DNA from 3 places in the Allofournierella sp. genome. Region 1 is predicted to be linked to each of the others. Evidence: predicted binding sites of a transcription regulator. Region 1 holds the regulator's gene; each other region holds the start of a gene.
What was found. Region 1 encodes Rex, which represses fermentation and respiration genes when NADH is low (regulators of the CRP and FNR family bind a similar motif). Its sites were predicted from a motif close to ATTGTTAANNNNTTAACAAT; they were not measured.
Positions count from the first base shown of each region.

Region 1 (4,252 bases):
CGGCAGATGTCCAGCACGCGGGTCTTTACGCCGAAGCTTTCCAGCGTGCTCACCAGCAGCTCGGCGTTCTTTTTCAGCTCCGCCTCCACGCCCGGGTCCTCCGCCGACTCCATCACCTGGAACAGGTCAAGCGGCGGATAGCAATAGGCAGCAGGCTGTTCCACAGGCTGCGCAAGGGCGGTTTCCGCCGTGGCGGCCGCCGGGTTCAGCGGACGCAGCGGCTCGCCGTAGGAATTGCCCATAGTCTGGCTGGGCTCCATGGCCTTGTGGATCAGACTGTCCAGCTCGGTGACACCGACATTGGGCTGCTCCGGCTCCAGCGGGATCGGCTGGTCCAGCTGGAAGGGCGGCTCGTCCGCGTCGGAGGGCTCCGGCGCCTGATCGAACCGCATCTCCCAGGCATAGTCCGGGCTGCTGCTGGGATAGGGCTCGAAGCCCACATCCGGGTCCTGCTGAGGCTCGTCCATGGGAATCTCGGTCTCGAATTCGCTGTGCTCCTCCGGCTCGGACCCCGGAACCGCTGGGCAAAGGCCTCCTGCTTTTGCTGGCGGGCAGCGGCCCGCTCCTGGGCGGCGGCGCGGCGCTCGGGTTCCCGGCGCAGCTGCTCCTCCTCCCAGGCCTCGCGCTGCTGGCGGGCAGCATCCCGGTCAGCCTTCCAGTCGCCCAGATAGTCCTCCGCGATCTGCCACAGATCACCCGGGGTCACCCCCAGGTACCACATGACCATGGCGATGAGCATGATGACCAGCAGGATATTCGCCGCCGGATGCCCGCACAAGGCCAGCAGGGTGCCGCCGATGATGCCGCCCAACAGGCCACCGCCCAGCATACCCTGACCGTTGGCGTATAACGCCGCGGTGGCCTTGCCGAAGCTCAGGCCCACCAGGTCGATTTTGGAGAACACCACTGCCGTGCCGCAGATCAGCATCATCAGCAGCAGGGACTTGGCGCAGCGGGACCAGATGGGCCGCCCCAGCGCCACCAGCACCGCGATGTAGAGCAGCACCGGCCCCAGCAGATAGGTACACACGCCGAACACGCCGAACAGCACGCCGCGCAGCATGGCCCAGACCGACTGCCCGGCCACCAGAGACATGGCAATGATCACAACGCCCAGGCAGAACAGCAGAATGCTCCAGCTCTGGGCCACATCCGGCTGGCTGCGCCGTGAGCGGGAGCGGGTGGTTTTCGCGCCGCTTTTTGCGGCGGGTTTCTTCTTTTGTGCCATACGCTTTCTTTCCCTCGTTTATGTATTTCCAGCCCCCGGACCATTTGGTTTTCCGGGGGCGCCGCGCACCCGGCGCGGGAATTTTTCGGAACTTATCTATTGTATCATAAAACCATAGGTTTTAAAACCCAATTTATCGGACAGTTTCCTCTCTGCTTCGGCTTTCCTCATTCTTTGCGCCGGTTCGATTCCGTTCGATCTGGCGATACAGGTAAGCAAGCGCGTCGCCCAGACCGCCCAGTTCGTCGATCAGGCCCTCGGCCACCGCCTGCTCACCGCCCAGCACGGTCCCCACATCCATCACCAGCTCGCCGGTGTGCATCATCAGCTCCAGAAAACGCTCTTCGCTGATGTGGGAATGGCTTTGCACAAAGCCGGTGATGCGCTCCTGCATCTGCTCGAAATAGCGCATGGTCTGGGGCACCCCCAATACCAGCCCGGAATGTCGCACCGGGTGAATGGTCATGGTGGCAGTGGGCACAATAAAGCTGTGCTTGGCGCTGACCGCCAGCGGGATGCCGATGGAATGCCCGCCGCCCAGCACCAGGGTGGCGCTGGGCTTGGTCACCCCGCTGATCAGCTCAGCCAGGGCAAGGCCCGCCTCCACGTCGCCGCCTACGGTATTCAAAATCACCAGCAGACCCTCGATCTCCGGGTCCTCCTCAATGGCCACCAGCTGTGGGATCACATGCTCGTAGCGGGTCACCTTCTGCTCCTGTCCGGCACTCACGTGGCCCTCGATCAGACCGATCACCGTGAGGCAATGGATGGCATGACGGCCCTTGGTGCGGATCACCGAGCCGGTGTCCATCATAAAATCCTGTTCCAGCTTTTCCTGCTCCACCTGGGCATCGGTGGGCCGCGGAGTATCATTGTTCGGCATTGGTCTCTTCGCTCCTTTTGGCAACGCCGCCTGCGGTGTTGGCCGTGAATCGTGCGGGGCTGCCTTTTGTTTTTTCTATCAGTTTGCACGAATTTTTTGTCTTTATGCCCACACAGACGGCCTTCCGCCCTGCAATTGGTTTGACAAGCCTTTGTGAATCCAGTATTATAAAGTATGGATATTCCTGCAAAAGGCCTGTTTTCGCCTTTTGCTCGCTTCTGCACAGGGCAGGCCACGTACCCGCCCGTTGCTTTAAATCATTTTCAAAAGACGGTGATGATAATATGAACCATTCTCAAGGAAAGGTATCTCTGCCGGTAATCAAACGGCTGCCCAAATATTACCGCTACATCAGCCAGATGCAGAGAAACGGTGTGGTAAAGGTATCTTCCAGTGAACTGGCCCGCATGATGGGCACCACTGCCAGTCAGGTACGCCAGGACTTTAACTGCTTTGGCGGTTTTGGCCAGCAGGGAATCGGCTATAATGTGGAGGTACTGCTGCACGAGATCGGTCGCCTGCTGTTTGGCGAGGGCGAAAAGCTGCCCACCATTCTGATCGGTGCCGGCCGTCTGGGCCGGGCGGTCTCCCGTTTTCTGACCACCGATACCAACGGCTACCATCTGCTGGCTGTATTCGATGTGCAGCAGGAGCTGGTGGGCCAGGATCTGGACGGTATTCCCATCCATCACATTGATGAGCTGGAGTCCTTCTGTGCCGCCCACAATCCTCAGGTGGCGGTGCTCTGCCTGCCCCGTGAGGGCGCAAAGGAGCTTTCCGGCCGGCTGGTGGACCTGGGCATCCGGGGCTTCTGGAACTTCAGTCACTACGATCTTTCCATTCCCTACCCCAATGTGACGGTGGAGAATGCCCATCTGGGCGACAGCCTGATGAGCCTGGGCTACCGGCTGCGGAACGACTGAATCCATCAAACAACAGCAGCCCGGCTGCGTGAAAGCGCAGCCGGGCTGACTTTTGGCGAATGAGCGTCTTCTTCGCCGTATAAAGAGGTTTATGCAACACTATGGCAAAATTGTATTTTCGCTACGGCGCCATGAACAGCGGCAAAAGCACTGCCCTGATGCAGGTGGCCTATAATTACGAGGAGCGCGGCATGCGGGTGCTGGTGATGAAGCCCAGCGTGGATACCAAGGGCGGCGACAAGCTGGTCAGCCGACTGGGTGTGACCCGGCTGGTAGACATTGCCGTGACCCCCAAGCTGGACATTCTGGACCTGGTGCGGGATCTGCTGACCCGTGCCCCCGCCCCGGCTTGCATTCTCACCGATATTCGTGTTTGAAGGCGATCAGGTTGTCATCGACGAGGGCGGCGAAGTGGAATACGTAAGCCTGTGTGCCCAGTGCTATTTCAAGGCGCGGGATGACTTCTATCGCCGCCATCCCCGCATTACAGTTTGAGCATATAACAAAACTCCCGAAAGCCTGTGCGGCTTTCGGGAGTTTTCTTTTTGGGGCAATTTACAGCACAACGCCCTTGACCAGCAGCGAGATGGTGCCGTCCGGCTCGTTGACGAACTCCACATAGTCGTTGTCGCCACGCAGAAGACTGGTGGGGATCTTCATCTCGATGCCGCTCTCGGTCTTGATGGACTGGTATTCCATCCGCTTGATGCGGGCGGGCGGAACCGATACGGTTTCCTCCAGAGGCAGATTCGCCTGCTCCAGCTCCTGGGTGAAGGACTCCACCGCCAGCGGGAACTGCTCCTCCAGCCGCTCCTTTACCCGCTGGACCTCCAGACTGCCGTCACCGGCCACCGCCTCCTCACAGAGGATGGCTGCGATCTCACTGTCGCTTTTCTGGTTGTCCTCGTAGCTTTGGCGCACCGCCTGGGCTGCGGCGGTCTGCACCGTCTGCAGCTTGGCCCGCTCGGGCTGGGCCTGGGTGCTGCGCAGAATGCGCTCGGACAGATAGAAGATCTTCGTCCCGTCCACCTCGTATTTTTTCTCCACCAGCTTGATGGAGCCGTCGGTCATATCCACGATCACCGACTCATCCGGCTTGGAGCCGGCGGCGGGCAGCAGGGTACGCTGCTTGATCAGGGCGTTGTAGTGCTGGCCCTCCACCTGCTGATAATAGTGAGCATAGGCCGCCTTGTAATTCATCTTCAGGACGGCGATGCT
Region 1 covers NZ_JAGHKE010000085.1:422-4,673, reverse strand. Annotated here, with positions in the region: gene J7G73_RS10780 (DNA translocase FtsK) at 1-467, opposite strand, end outside; partial or broken gene J7G73_RS10775 (hypothetical protein) at 581-721, opposite strand; gene J7G73_RS10770 (ATP-dependent Clp protease proteolytic subunit) at 1,362-2,111, opposite strand; gene J7G73_RS10765 (redox-sensing transcriptional repressor Rex) at 2,396-3,034, shown strand; partial or broken gene J7G73_RS10760 (hypothetical protein) at 3,136-3,529, shown strand; gene J7G73_RS10755 (nucleoid-associated protein) at 3,590-4,252, opposite strand, start outside.

Region 2 (4,252 bases), on a different contig from region 1:
TTTTATTCCTGTTTCGCGGCGCTCCCCCCTCCGGGGCAGCCGCGCAGATATTATACAGCGTTTGTCGCCTTCTGTGGGGGCTTTTTTTCGGTTTTCATCGGTTTTTCAAAATTTTTTGCTCATTCTTCATCTTCCCATGACCAAAACGACAAAAAGGCCCTCTTTCCGAGCCGGAAAGAGGGCCTTTCGCATCCGAATATTCTTCACCGCACACCGCTTGCCGCCGGGGCGGGGCTGGGCGCTTCGGTCTGGCCGGCCGCCACCGCCCGCTCCAGCCGCTGGAAGTTCGCCGCCAGCACCCGGTCGTCGTGGTAGTTGGTGTCGCCGGTCATCACGAGAAAGCGCACCGGGTCGTCCATCTGGGGCAGCAGCCACACCGCCAGCCGCAGCCCCTTGCAGAACAGCTCGTCAAAGCTGTCGGTGAACAGGCGCTGGGGCTTCCAGGGGTCCCGCCAGGGGGCATGGGCCAGATTCATGGGGTCCGGCATGCTGCTGGGACCGTCGGTGATGAACTTGGCCGACAGCAGCGGGAACTTCATCACCTTGTTTTCAAATTTTTCCACCATCTGCCGCCGCTGGGCATTCGGGTCGTGCAGCAGGCTGGACTCCAGCGAGGCCATCACCATGGCCCGGCGCACGAAGGCCGGCCGGAAGGGCGAGCGCACCGGGAACAGATCGCCCAGTGTGCCCTGCAGAACCCGTGCCAGATACTTGCTCACCAGCTGGCTTTCCGCCTCATTCAGCCGGAACACCTGCTCCTGGCGCAGCCGGGTGTAGCTGTAGCCGCACTGGGCCATGTACCAGGCGTCGATGTCGCTTTCCAGCGCGGCGTGGCGGCCGTAGTAGCGGGCGCTCTTGTGGGCCGGGTCGTAGCCGGTGCGGGCGTACACAAAGGTGTGGCACACGCTGTCGCACACATAGTGGCAGTAGGCCCCCGCCAGATAGGCAAGGCAGACCTCCCGCTCGGGCCCTGACTCGGGCAGGCAGGCGAACATCTGCAGAAACAGCGCCTTGATGCGGTGGTTGTGCAGATAGGCCCCCAGGTTCCGGTGGTTGGAAAAGGCCAGCCGCAAAAAGTTATAAGTAAACAGGTCCGGCCCCTGGCACCCCAGGAAAAAGGCCCGGGAATGCCGCTGAGCGGCCCGCTTGGCCCCGCAGTCCGGCAGACGGGCCAGGGTGCGGGCGCCGAACACACAATGGGTCACAAGGCCCGGCATACGCATTGCCTCCTTTGCTGTGAAGAAAAGCCGCCTTGCGGCGGATGAAACCGCGTTCCGGGCACCCCGGGCAGAACACCCCCGGTGCCCTTATATTTTTATTGTATCACATTTGCCGGGGCTCGGAGCAGCTTTGCCAATTCTTTTCAGGTTTTTTGCCTGCCTGGTTCCGCTTTTCCTCCTCTTTCGATTTCTTTGCCGTTTTTTTACCTGCGAAACGCAAAAAAGCGCATACCGCCCAGATTTTGCGGCCGGAAGGGGGCGTATTTCGTTAAAAGAGTAACAAGAAAAAACTTGCGTATCCGGCCTGTTTTGATTATAATAAAGGCAGGTATGACAAGGCGGTCATTTGTGCATCCCGCACAAGCGGCCGTTCCCTTTGGGATACTTTCAAAAATGAGAGGAGAAAGAACAATGGGCTTAGGTAAAAAAACCGTTGAGGAACTGGACGTTAAGGGCAAGCGCGTTCTGGTGCGCTGCGATTTCAACGTTCCCATGAAGGAGGGCGTTATCACCAACGATAACCGCATCGTTGCCGCCCTGCCCACCATCAAGAAGCTGATCGAGAACGGCGGCAAGGTGATCCTGTGCAGCCATCTGGGCAAGCCCAAGAACGGCCCCGAAGAGAAGTTCAGCCTGGCTCCCGTAGCCGTGCGTCTGGGCGAGCTGCTGGGCAAGAACGTTGTGTTCGCCAATGACGACACCGTTGTGGGCGAGCAGGCCAAGGCCGCTGTTGCCGCTATGAACGACGGCGACGTGGTTCTGCTGCAGAACACCCGCTTCCGCAAGGAGGAGACCAAGAACCTGCCCGAGTTCAGCGAAGAGCTGGCCAGCCTGGCTGACTGCTACGTGAACGACGCCTTCGGCTCCGCTCACCGCGCCCACTGCTCCACCGCCGGCGTGACCGACTACATCAAGGACACCGCTGTTGGCTACCTGATGGAGAAGGAGATCCGCTACCTGGGCAACGCCGTGAACGATCCCGTTCGTCCCTTCACCGCCATCCTGGGCGGCGCCAAGGTTGCCGACAAGCTGAATGTTATCAGCAACCTGCTGGAGAAGGTGGACACCCTGATCATCGGCGGCGGCATGGCCTACACCTTCCTGGCCGCCAAGGGCTACGAGGTTGGCACCAGCCTGGTGGACACCGAGAAGCTGGACTACTGCAAGGACATGATGAAGAAGGCCGAGGAGAAGGGCGTAAAGCTGCTGCTGCCTGTTGACACCGCTGTGGCCGCTTCCTTCCCCGATCCCATCGACGCTCCCATCGAGGTTCAGATGGTTGCTGCCGACGCTATGCCCGCCGGCATGATGGGCCTGGACATCGGACCCGAGACCGAGAAGCTGTTTGCTGACGCCGTGAAGGCCAGCAAGACCGTTGTATGGAACGGCCCCATGGGCGTGTTCGAGAACCCCACCCTGGCTGCCGGCACCCTGGCCGTTGCCAAGGCCATGGCCGAGTCCGACGCCACCACCGTGATCGGCGGCGGTGACAGCGCTGCTGCCGTAATGCAGCTGGGCTTCGCCGACAAGATGACCCACATCTCCACCGGCGGCGGTGCTTCTCTGGAGTACCTGGAGGGCAAGGAGCTGCCCGGCATCGCCTGCATCCAGAACGCCTGATCCTTTGAAAAAAAGCCTCAGTCGCCCCCCCTTGTGCCGGGCGGCTGGGGCCTTTTCCAGTGTGTTACAGAATTCATAAAGTGAGGGTATTTTATCATGGATAAAGCAAACCGCAAGGCCATCATCGCCGGTAACTGGAAGATGAACAAGACCGCCACCGAGGCTGTTGAGCTGATCGACGCTCTGATCCCCGCCGTGAAGGATGCCGACTGCGAGGTCGTGATCTGCACCCCCTTCACCACCCTGGTCACCGCTGTGGAGAAGACCAAGGGCACCAACATTCATGTGGGCGCCGAGAACGTGCACTTCGAGAAGAGCGGCGCGTTCACCGGCGAGATCAGCGCCGACATGCTGGTCGACCTGGGCGTTGAGTACGTGATCACCGGCCACTCCGAGCGCCGTCAGTACTTCGCTGAGACCGACGAGACCGTGAACAAGCGCACCCTGGCTGCTCTGAACGCCGGCCTGAAGGTGCTGGTATGCGTGGGCGAGAACCTGACCCAGCGCGAGCAGGGCGTGACCGAGGAGCTGGTCCGCATGCAGACCAAGATCGCCCTGAACGGCGTGAGTGCCGAGCAGATGGCCAATGTGGTCATCGCTTACGAGCCCGTTTGGGCCATCGGCACCGGCAAGACTGCCACCAGCGACCAGGCTCAGGAAGTCTGCGCTGCCATCCGCAAGGTGCTGGGCGAGCTGTACGGCGAGGCTGTTGCCAAGGCTACCACCGTTCAGTACGGCGGCAGCATGAACGCCGGCAACGCTGAAGAGCTGCTGGGCAAGCCTGATGTTGATGGCGGCCTGATCGGCGGCGCTTCCCTGAAGGCCGACGCCTTTGCCACCATCGTGGCTGCTGCCAGCAAGTAAGCTTTTTGTTATAACGCGCCGTCTTTGGGGCGGCGCGTTTTTTACAGTTTTGATAAGGAGTAATCCATTATGTCTAAGAAACCCCTGATGCTCTGCATTCTGGACGGCTTCGGCTGGGTGCCCAACAAGACCGAGGGCAACGCCATCGTCGCCGCCAAAACCCCCAACCTGGACAAGCTGTTCGCCACCTGCCCCTACACCACCATCGGTGCCTCCGGCATGGACGTGGGCCTGCCCGACGGCCAGATGGGCAACAGCGAGGTTGGCCACACCAACATCGGTGCCGGTCGCATCGTGTACCAGGAGCTGACCCGCATCACCAAGGCCATCCAGGACGGTTCCATCCGCTCCAACGAGGCCATTGTGAACGCCATGAAGGCTGCCATCGAAAACGGCAAGGCCATCCACATGATGGGCCTGCTGTCTGCCGGCGGCGTTCACAGCCACATCCAGCACCTGTTCGGCCTGCTGGACATGGCCAAGGACATGGGCGCCAAGGAGATCTACGTGCACGCCATCATGGACGGCCGTGACGTTCCCCCCGATTC
Region 2 covers NZ_JAGHKE010000087.1:4,608-8,859, forward strand. Annotated here, with positions in the region: gene J7G73_RS10925 (zinc dependent phospholipase C family protein) at 204-1,217, opposite strand; gene pgk (phosphoglycerate kinase) at 1,632-2,840, shown strand; gene tpiA (triose-phosphate isomerase) at 2,937-3,704, shown strand; gene gpmI (2,3-bisphosphoglycerate-independent phosphoglycerate mutase) at 3,774-4,252, shown strand, end outside.
Region 2: a site for Rex is predicted at 1,485-1,504, ahead of pgk (phosphoglycerate kinase). Genes of this name have one in related genera too.

Region 3 (4,252 bases), on a different contig from region 1:
GCTATGGTGGCCTTCTGCCAGGGTATCCAGGCAGGCAGCCCGGTGGATAGCTTTGCCGCGCCGGAACCCTACGCCATGCCCGGCTACACCAGCGAGGTGATCATGGCGGCGGGTGCCTTCACCAACGGCAGCAGCATCGAGCTCAGCTGTGATGGACCCATGCGCCCGCCCTATACCGTTTACCTGCAGGGTGGTCTGAACTTTGCGGCCAGCCGCTCAGGTGTGCTGCTGGCTGCCCAGCGGGCATTTGACGGCCAATAACGATAAAAGCATTCTCAAAAGCCCCGTATCGCTTTGATATGGGGCTTTTTGCATGTTATTTTGCACAATCGATGCTACGGTTTTTTATGAAGAAATTGATATAATTTTGTAAGAACTGTACTGGGCTAAAAGAAATGTTCGAAACAGTGAAACGGAATTCACAAAATAATTGTTTCTTATGGAAGAAAACTGGCGATATTGTTTGCTTGTGAATTGTTGCTAAAAAAGTGACAAAGTTTTTTTCTCTCAGTAAGCAATTGTGCAAAAATACTGTGCTTGCACTTTGTGATTGATTTGTGTATAATGCGTTGGTGCCCTACTTAATAAGAGAGAGTTTAAATTGGGAGGAATCAACGATATGTCTTATGATTTTTTGTGGCAGATCGCTCTGATCTTGGTGAGCACCAAGGTTTGCGGCCTGATTACCCGCCGCTTCCAGATGCCTCAGGTGGTAGGCGCTCTGCTGGCAGGTCTGCTGCTGGGTCCCGCTGTGTTCGGCCTGCTGCCCAGCGACAGTGAGATGATCAAGCAGCTGGCGGAGCTGGGCGTGATCGTGATCATGTTCTCTGCCGGTATGGAGACCGATATCCGCGACCTGAAGAACGCGGGTAAGTCCGGCTTCCTGGTGGCGATGCTTGGCGTTCTGGTGCCGCTGCTGGGCGGTGCGGGTCTGGCTGCCTGGCTGGCTCCCACCGAGAACATGCTGCAGAACTTCTTTATCGGTACCGTTCTGACCGCCACCTCCGTGAGCATCACGGTGGAGGCCCTGCGTGAGATGGGCCGTCTGCAGAGCCGGGTGGGCAACACCATTCTGGCCGCTGCTATCATCGACGATATTCTGGGCATCATCGCCCTGACCATCATGACCAGCCTGGGCGGCGGCGGCGAAAGCATTGCGGTTGTGCTGCTGAAGATTGTTCTGTTCCTGGTGGTCTGCTGCTTTGTGTATGTGGTTGGCCTGAAGGTGCTGGACTGGTACATCGAGCGTGCCGGCCGCCGCGATCTGCGGCGTTTCCCCATCGCGGCCTTTGTGGTCTGCCTGATGATGGCCTGGATCGCCGAGCACTTCTTCGGCGTGGCCGATATTACCGGTGCCTTTGCGGCTGGTCTGATGATCGGTGCCACCAAGAAGGCTGGCTACATCGCTTCCAAGTTTGAGCCGGTGCAGTACCTGTTCCTGGCCCCCGTGTTCTTTGCCAGCATCGGTATGACCGTGGTGCTGCCTGCCATGAGCACTCAGATCGTGATCTTCAGTGTACTGCTGGTGGTGGTTGCGGTTCTGTCCAAGTGGCTGGGCTGCGGCGTGGGTGCCAAGATGTGTGGCTTCACCACCCGCGAGTGCAACCAGATCGGCCTGGGCATGGTATGCCGCGGCGAGGTTGCGCTGATCGTTGCCAATAAGGGCGCAGAGGTTGGCCTGATGCCGGACGCTCTGTTCGCGCCTGTGATCATCATGGTTATCATCAGCACCATCCTGACCCCGATTCTGTTGAAGCTTGCCTACCGTGGTGAGGATGCTCTGCAGTTGGAGGAGAGCCCGCTGGAGAACCGCAGCGAAGCGCTGGAACAGCTGGATATCGTTACCGATCAGCTGCTCACCCGCGAACAGGAGATCAAGGAAAAGAATCAGAAGCATTGAGTTGCTTACATGTGTGGGCCCTGAACAGGGCCCGCACATATTTTTTTGAAAAAACTAGAAAAAAAGACTTGCATTCTTTTCTGAACTGTGTTATATTATTAAAGTCGCTGGAAGCAAGGCGGCCAGATAATCCTCAATAGCTCAGTCGGTAGAGCATGCGGCTGTTAACCGCAGGGTCGTTGGTTCGAGTCCAACTTGGGGAGCCAAAAAGAGCGTATCGAGCAATCGGTACGCTCTTTCTTTTTGCAAAGCGGCAACGACCCTGTGCGTTGTGTGATGCCGGTAAATATCGTGACTTTGTATCAGGTTTGTGATAAAGTAAAAGGGTAGAACGATTCGTCAAAAGGAGGCGCCCGCCATGGAATCTGCGCTGAAAACCAAATATAAGCTGGCCAATGCCCTGAAAGAACTGGTAGGACGCGAACCTCTGGATAAGATCACCGTGAAGCAGATCGTGGAAAGCTGCGGAATGAGCCGTCAGACCTTTTACCGATGCTTTTTGGACAAATACGATCTGGTAAACTGGTATTTCGAGCGGCTTGTTGAGCAGTCCTTCAAGGAGATGGGCGTGAGCCTTACCCTGCGGGAGGGCCTGCTCAATAAATTTCGCTTTATTAAGGCGGAGCAGAGCTTTTTTGCCTGTGCTTTCGGCAGTCACGACGCCAACTCGCTGATGGCGTACGATTATGAATACATTCACCGCTTCTACAGCGAGATCATCACCCGCAAGACTGGTGCGCCTCTCACCGAGGATGTGGCTTTTTTGCTGGAGATGTACTGCCGTGCGTCCATTCAGATGACTGCCAGCTGGGCAGTGAGCGGTATGAAGCGCAGCCCGGAACAGATGGTGGAGCTGTTGATTGAGGCGATGCCCCAGCGCCTGGAGCTGCTGCTGCGGGATCTGCACCCGGAAGCCTGATGCGGGCTGTTCCGGCCTTTTTGATAAAATTATGAAATGTGACACTGGGATTCATGTGTAACTTGTAAATGGGAAAATCATATTGTTATAATAATAACAGTGAAACGCTTTTCGCCGAGTTGCAGCGGAACAAGCGTCCCGGTTTTTACTTTTCATAACAAAAAGGAGAGGTTTACCCATGGCTAACCGTATTGTTCTGAACACCATTTCCTATCATGGCAAGGGCGCCATCGAGAACATCGTTCCCGAGCTGACCGCCCGTGGCTACAAGAAGGCTTTTGTCTGCTCCGACCCCGATCTGGTTAAGTTCGGTGTGACCAAGAAGGTCACCGATCTGCTGGATGCTGCCGGCTTCGCTTACGAAGTGTACAGCGAGATCAAGCCCAACCCCACCATCGAGAACGTACAGCACGGCGTTGAGGCCTTCAAGGCTTCCGGCGCGGACTGCATCGTGACCATCGGCGGCGGTTCTTCCATGGATACTGCCAAGGCCATTGGTATCATCATCAACAACCCCGAGTTCGCCGATGTGCGCAGCCTGGAGGGCGTTGCTCCCACCAAGAAGCATGCCGTGTTCACCATCGCTGTTCCCACCACCGCCGGCACCGCCGCTGAGGTTACCATCAACTACGTGATCACCGATGTGGAGAAGAAGCGCAAGTTCGTTTGCGTGGACACCAACGACATCCCCGAGGTTGCTGTGGTTGACCCCGACATGATGAGCAGCATGCCCAAGGGCCTGACCGCTGCCACCGGTATGGATGCTCTGACCCATGCCATCGAGGGTTACATCACCAAGGGCGCCTGGGAGATGACCGACATGTTCCACCTGAAGGCCATCGAGCTGATCTCCAAGCACCTGCGAGGCGCTGTTGAGAACACTCCGGAAGGCCGTGAGGGCATGGCTCTGGCGCAGTACATCGCCGGCCAGGGCTTCTCCAACGTGGGCCTGGGCATCGTTCACAGCATGGCTCACAGCCTGGGCGCTGTTTACGACACTCCTCACGGTGTTGCCAACGCCATCCTGCTGCCCACCGTGATGGAGTACAACGCTCCCGCTACCGGTGAGAAGTACCGCGACATCGCCAAGGCCATGGGCGTGGAAGGCACCGAGACCATGACCAAGGAAGAGTACATCAAGGCCGCTGTGGATGCCGTGAAGAAGCTCTCCGCCGATGTGGGCATCCCCGCCGACCTGAAGGCTATCGTGAAGGAAGAGGATGTACAGTTCCTGTCTGAGTCCGCTTACGCCGATGCCTGCCGTCCCGGCAACCCCCGCGACACCAGCGTGGAGGAGATCGCTGCTCTGTACCGCAGACTGCTGTAATCAGCCAGCTGAATCAAATTTTTCGTGCGCCCCGAGTTTGCTCGGGGTGCACTTTTTGTGTTGCATTGATTTAACGCGCCGGGTCCAGCTGCGCCCGAAGTGCCTG
Region 3 covers NZ_JAGHKE010000003.1:32,284-36,535, forward strand. Annotated here, with positions in the region: gene J7G73_RS00715 (methionine gamma-lyase family protein) at 1-261, shown strand, start outside; gene J7G73_RS00720 (cation:proton antiporter) at 620-1,900, shown strand; tRNA gene J7G73_RS00725 (tRNA-Asn) at 2,031-2,106, shown strand; gene J7G73_RS00730 (TetR/AcrR family transcriptional regulator C-terminal domain-containing protein) at 2,259-2,819, shown strand; gene fucO (lactaldehyde reductase) at 2,998-4,146, shown strand; gene J7G73_RS00740 (sigma-70 family RNA polymerase sigma factor) at 4,217-4,252, opposite strand, start outside.
Region 3: a site for Rex is predicted at 2,901-2,920, ahead of fucO (lactaldehyde reductase). Genes of this name have one in related genera too.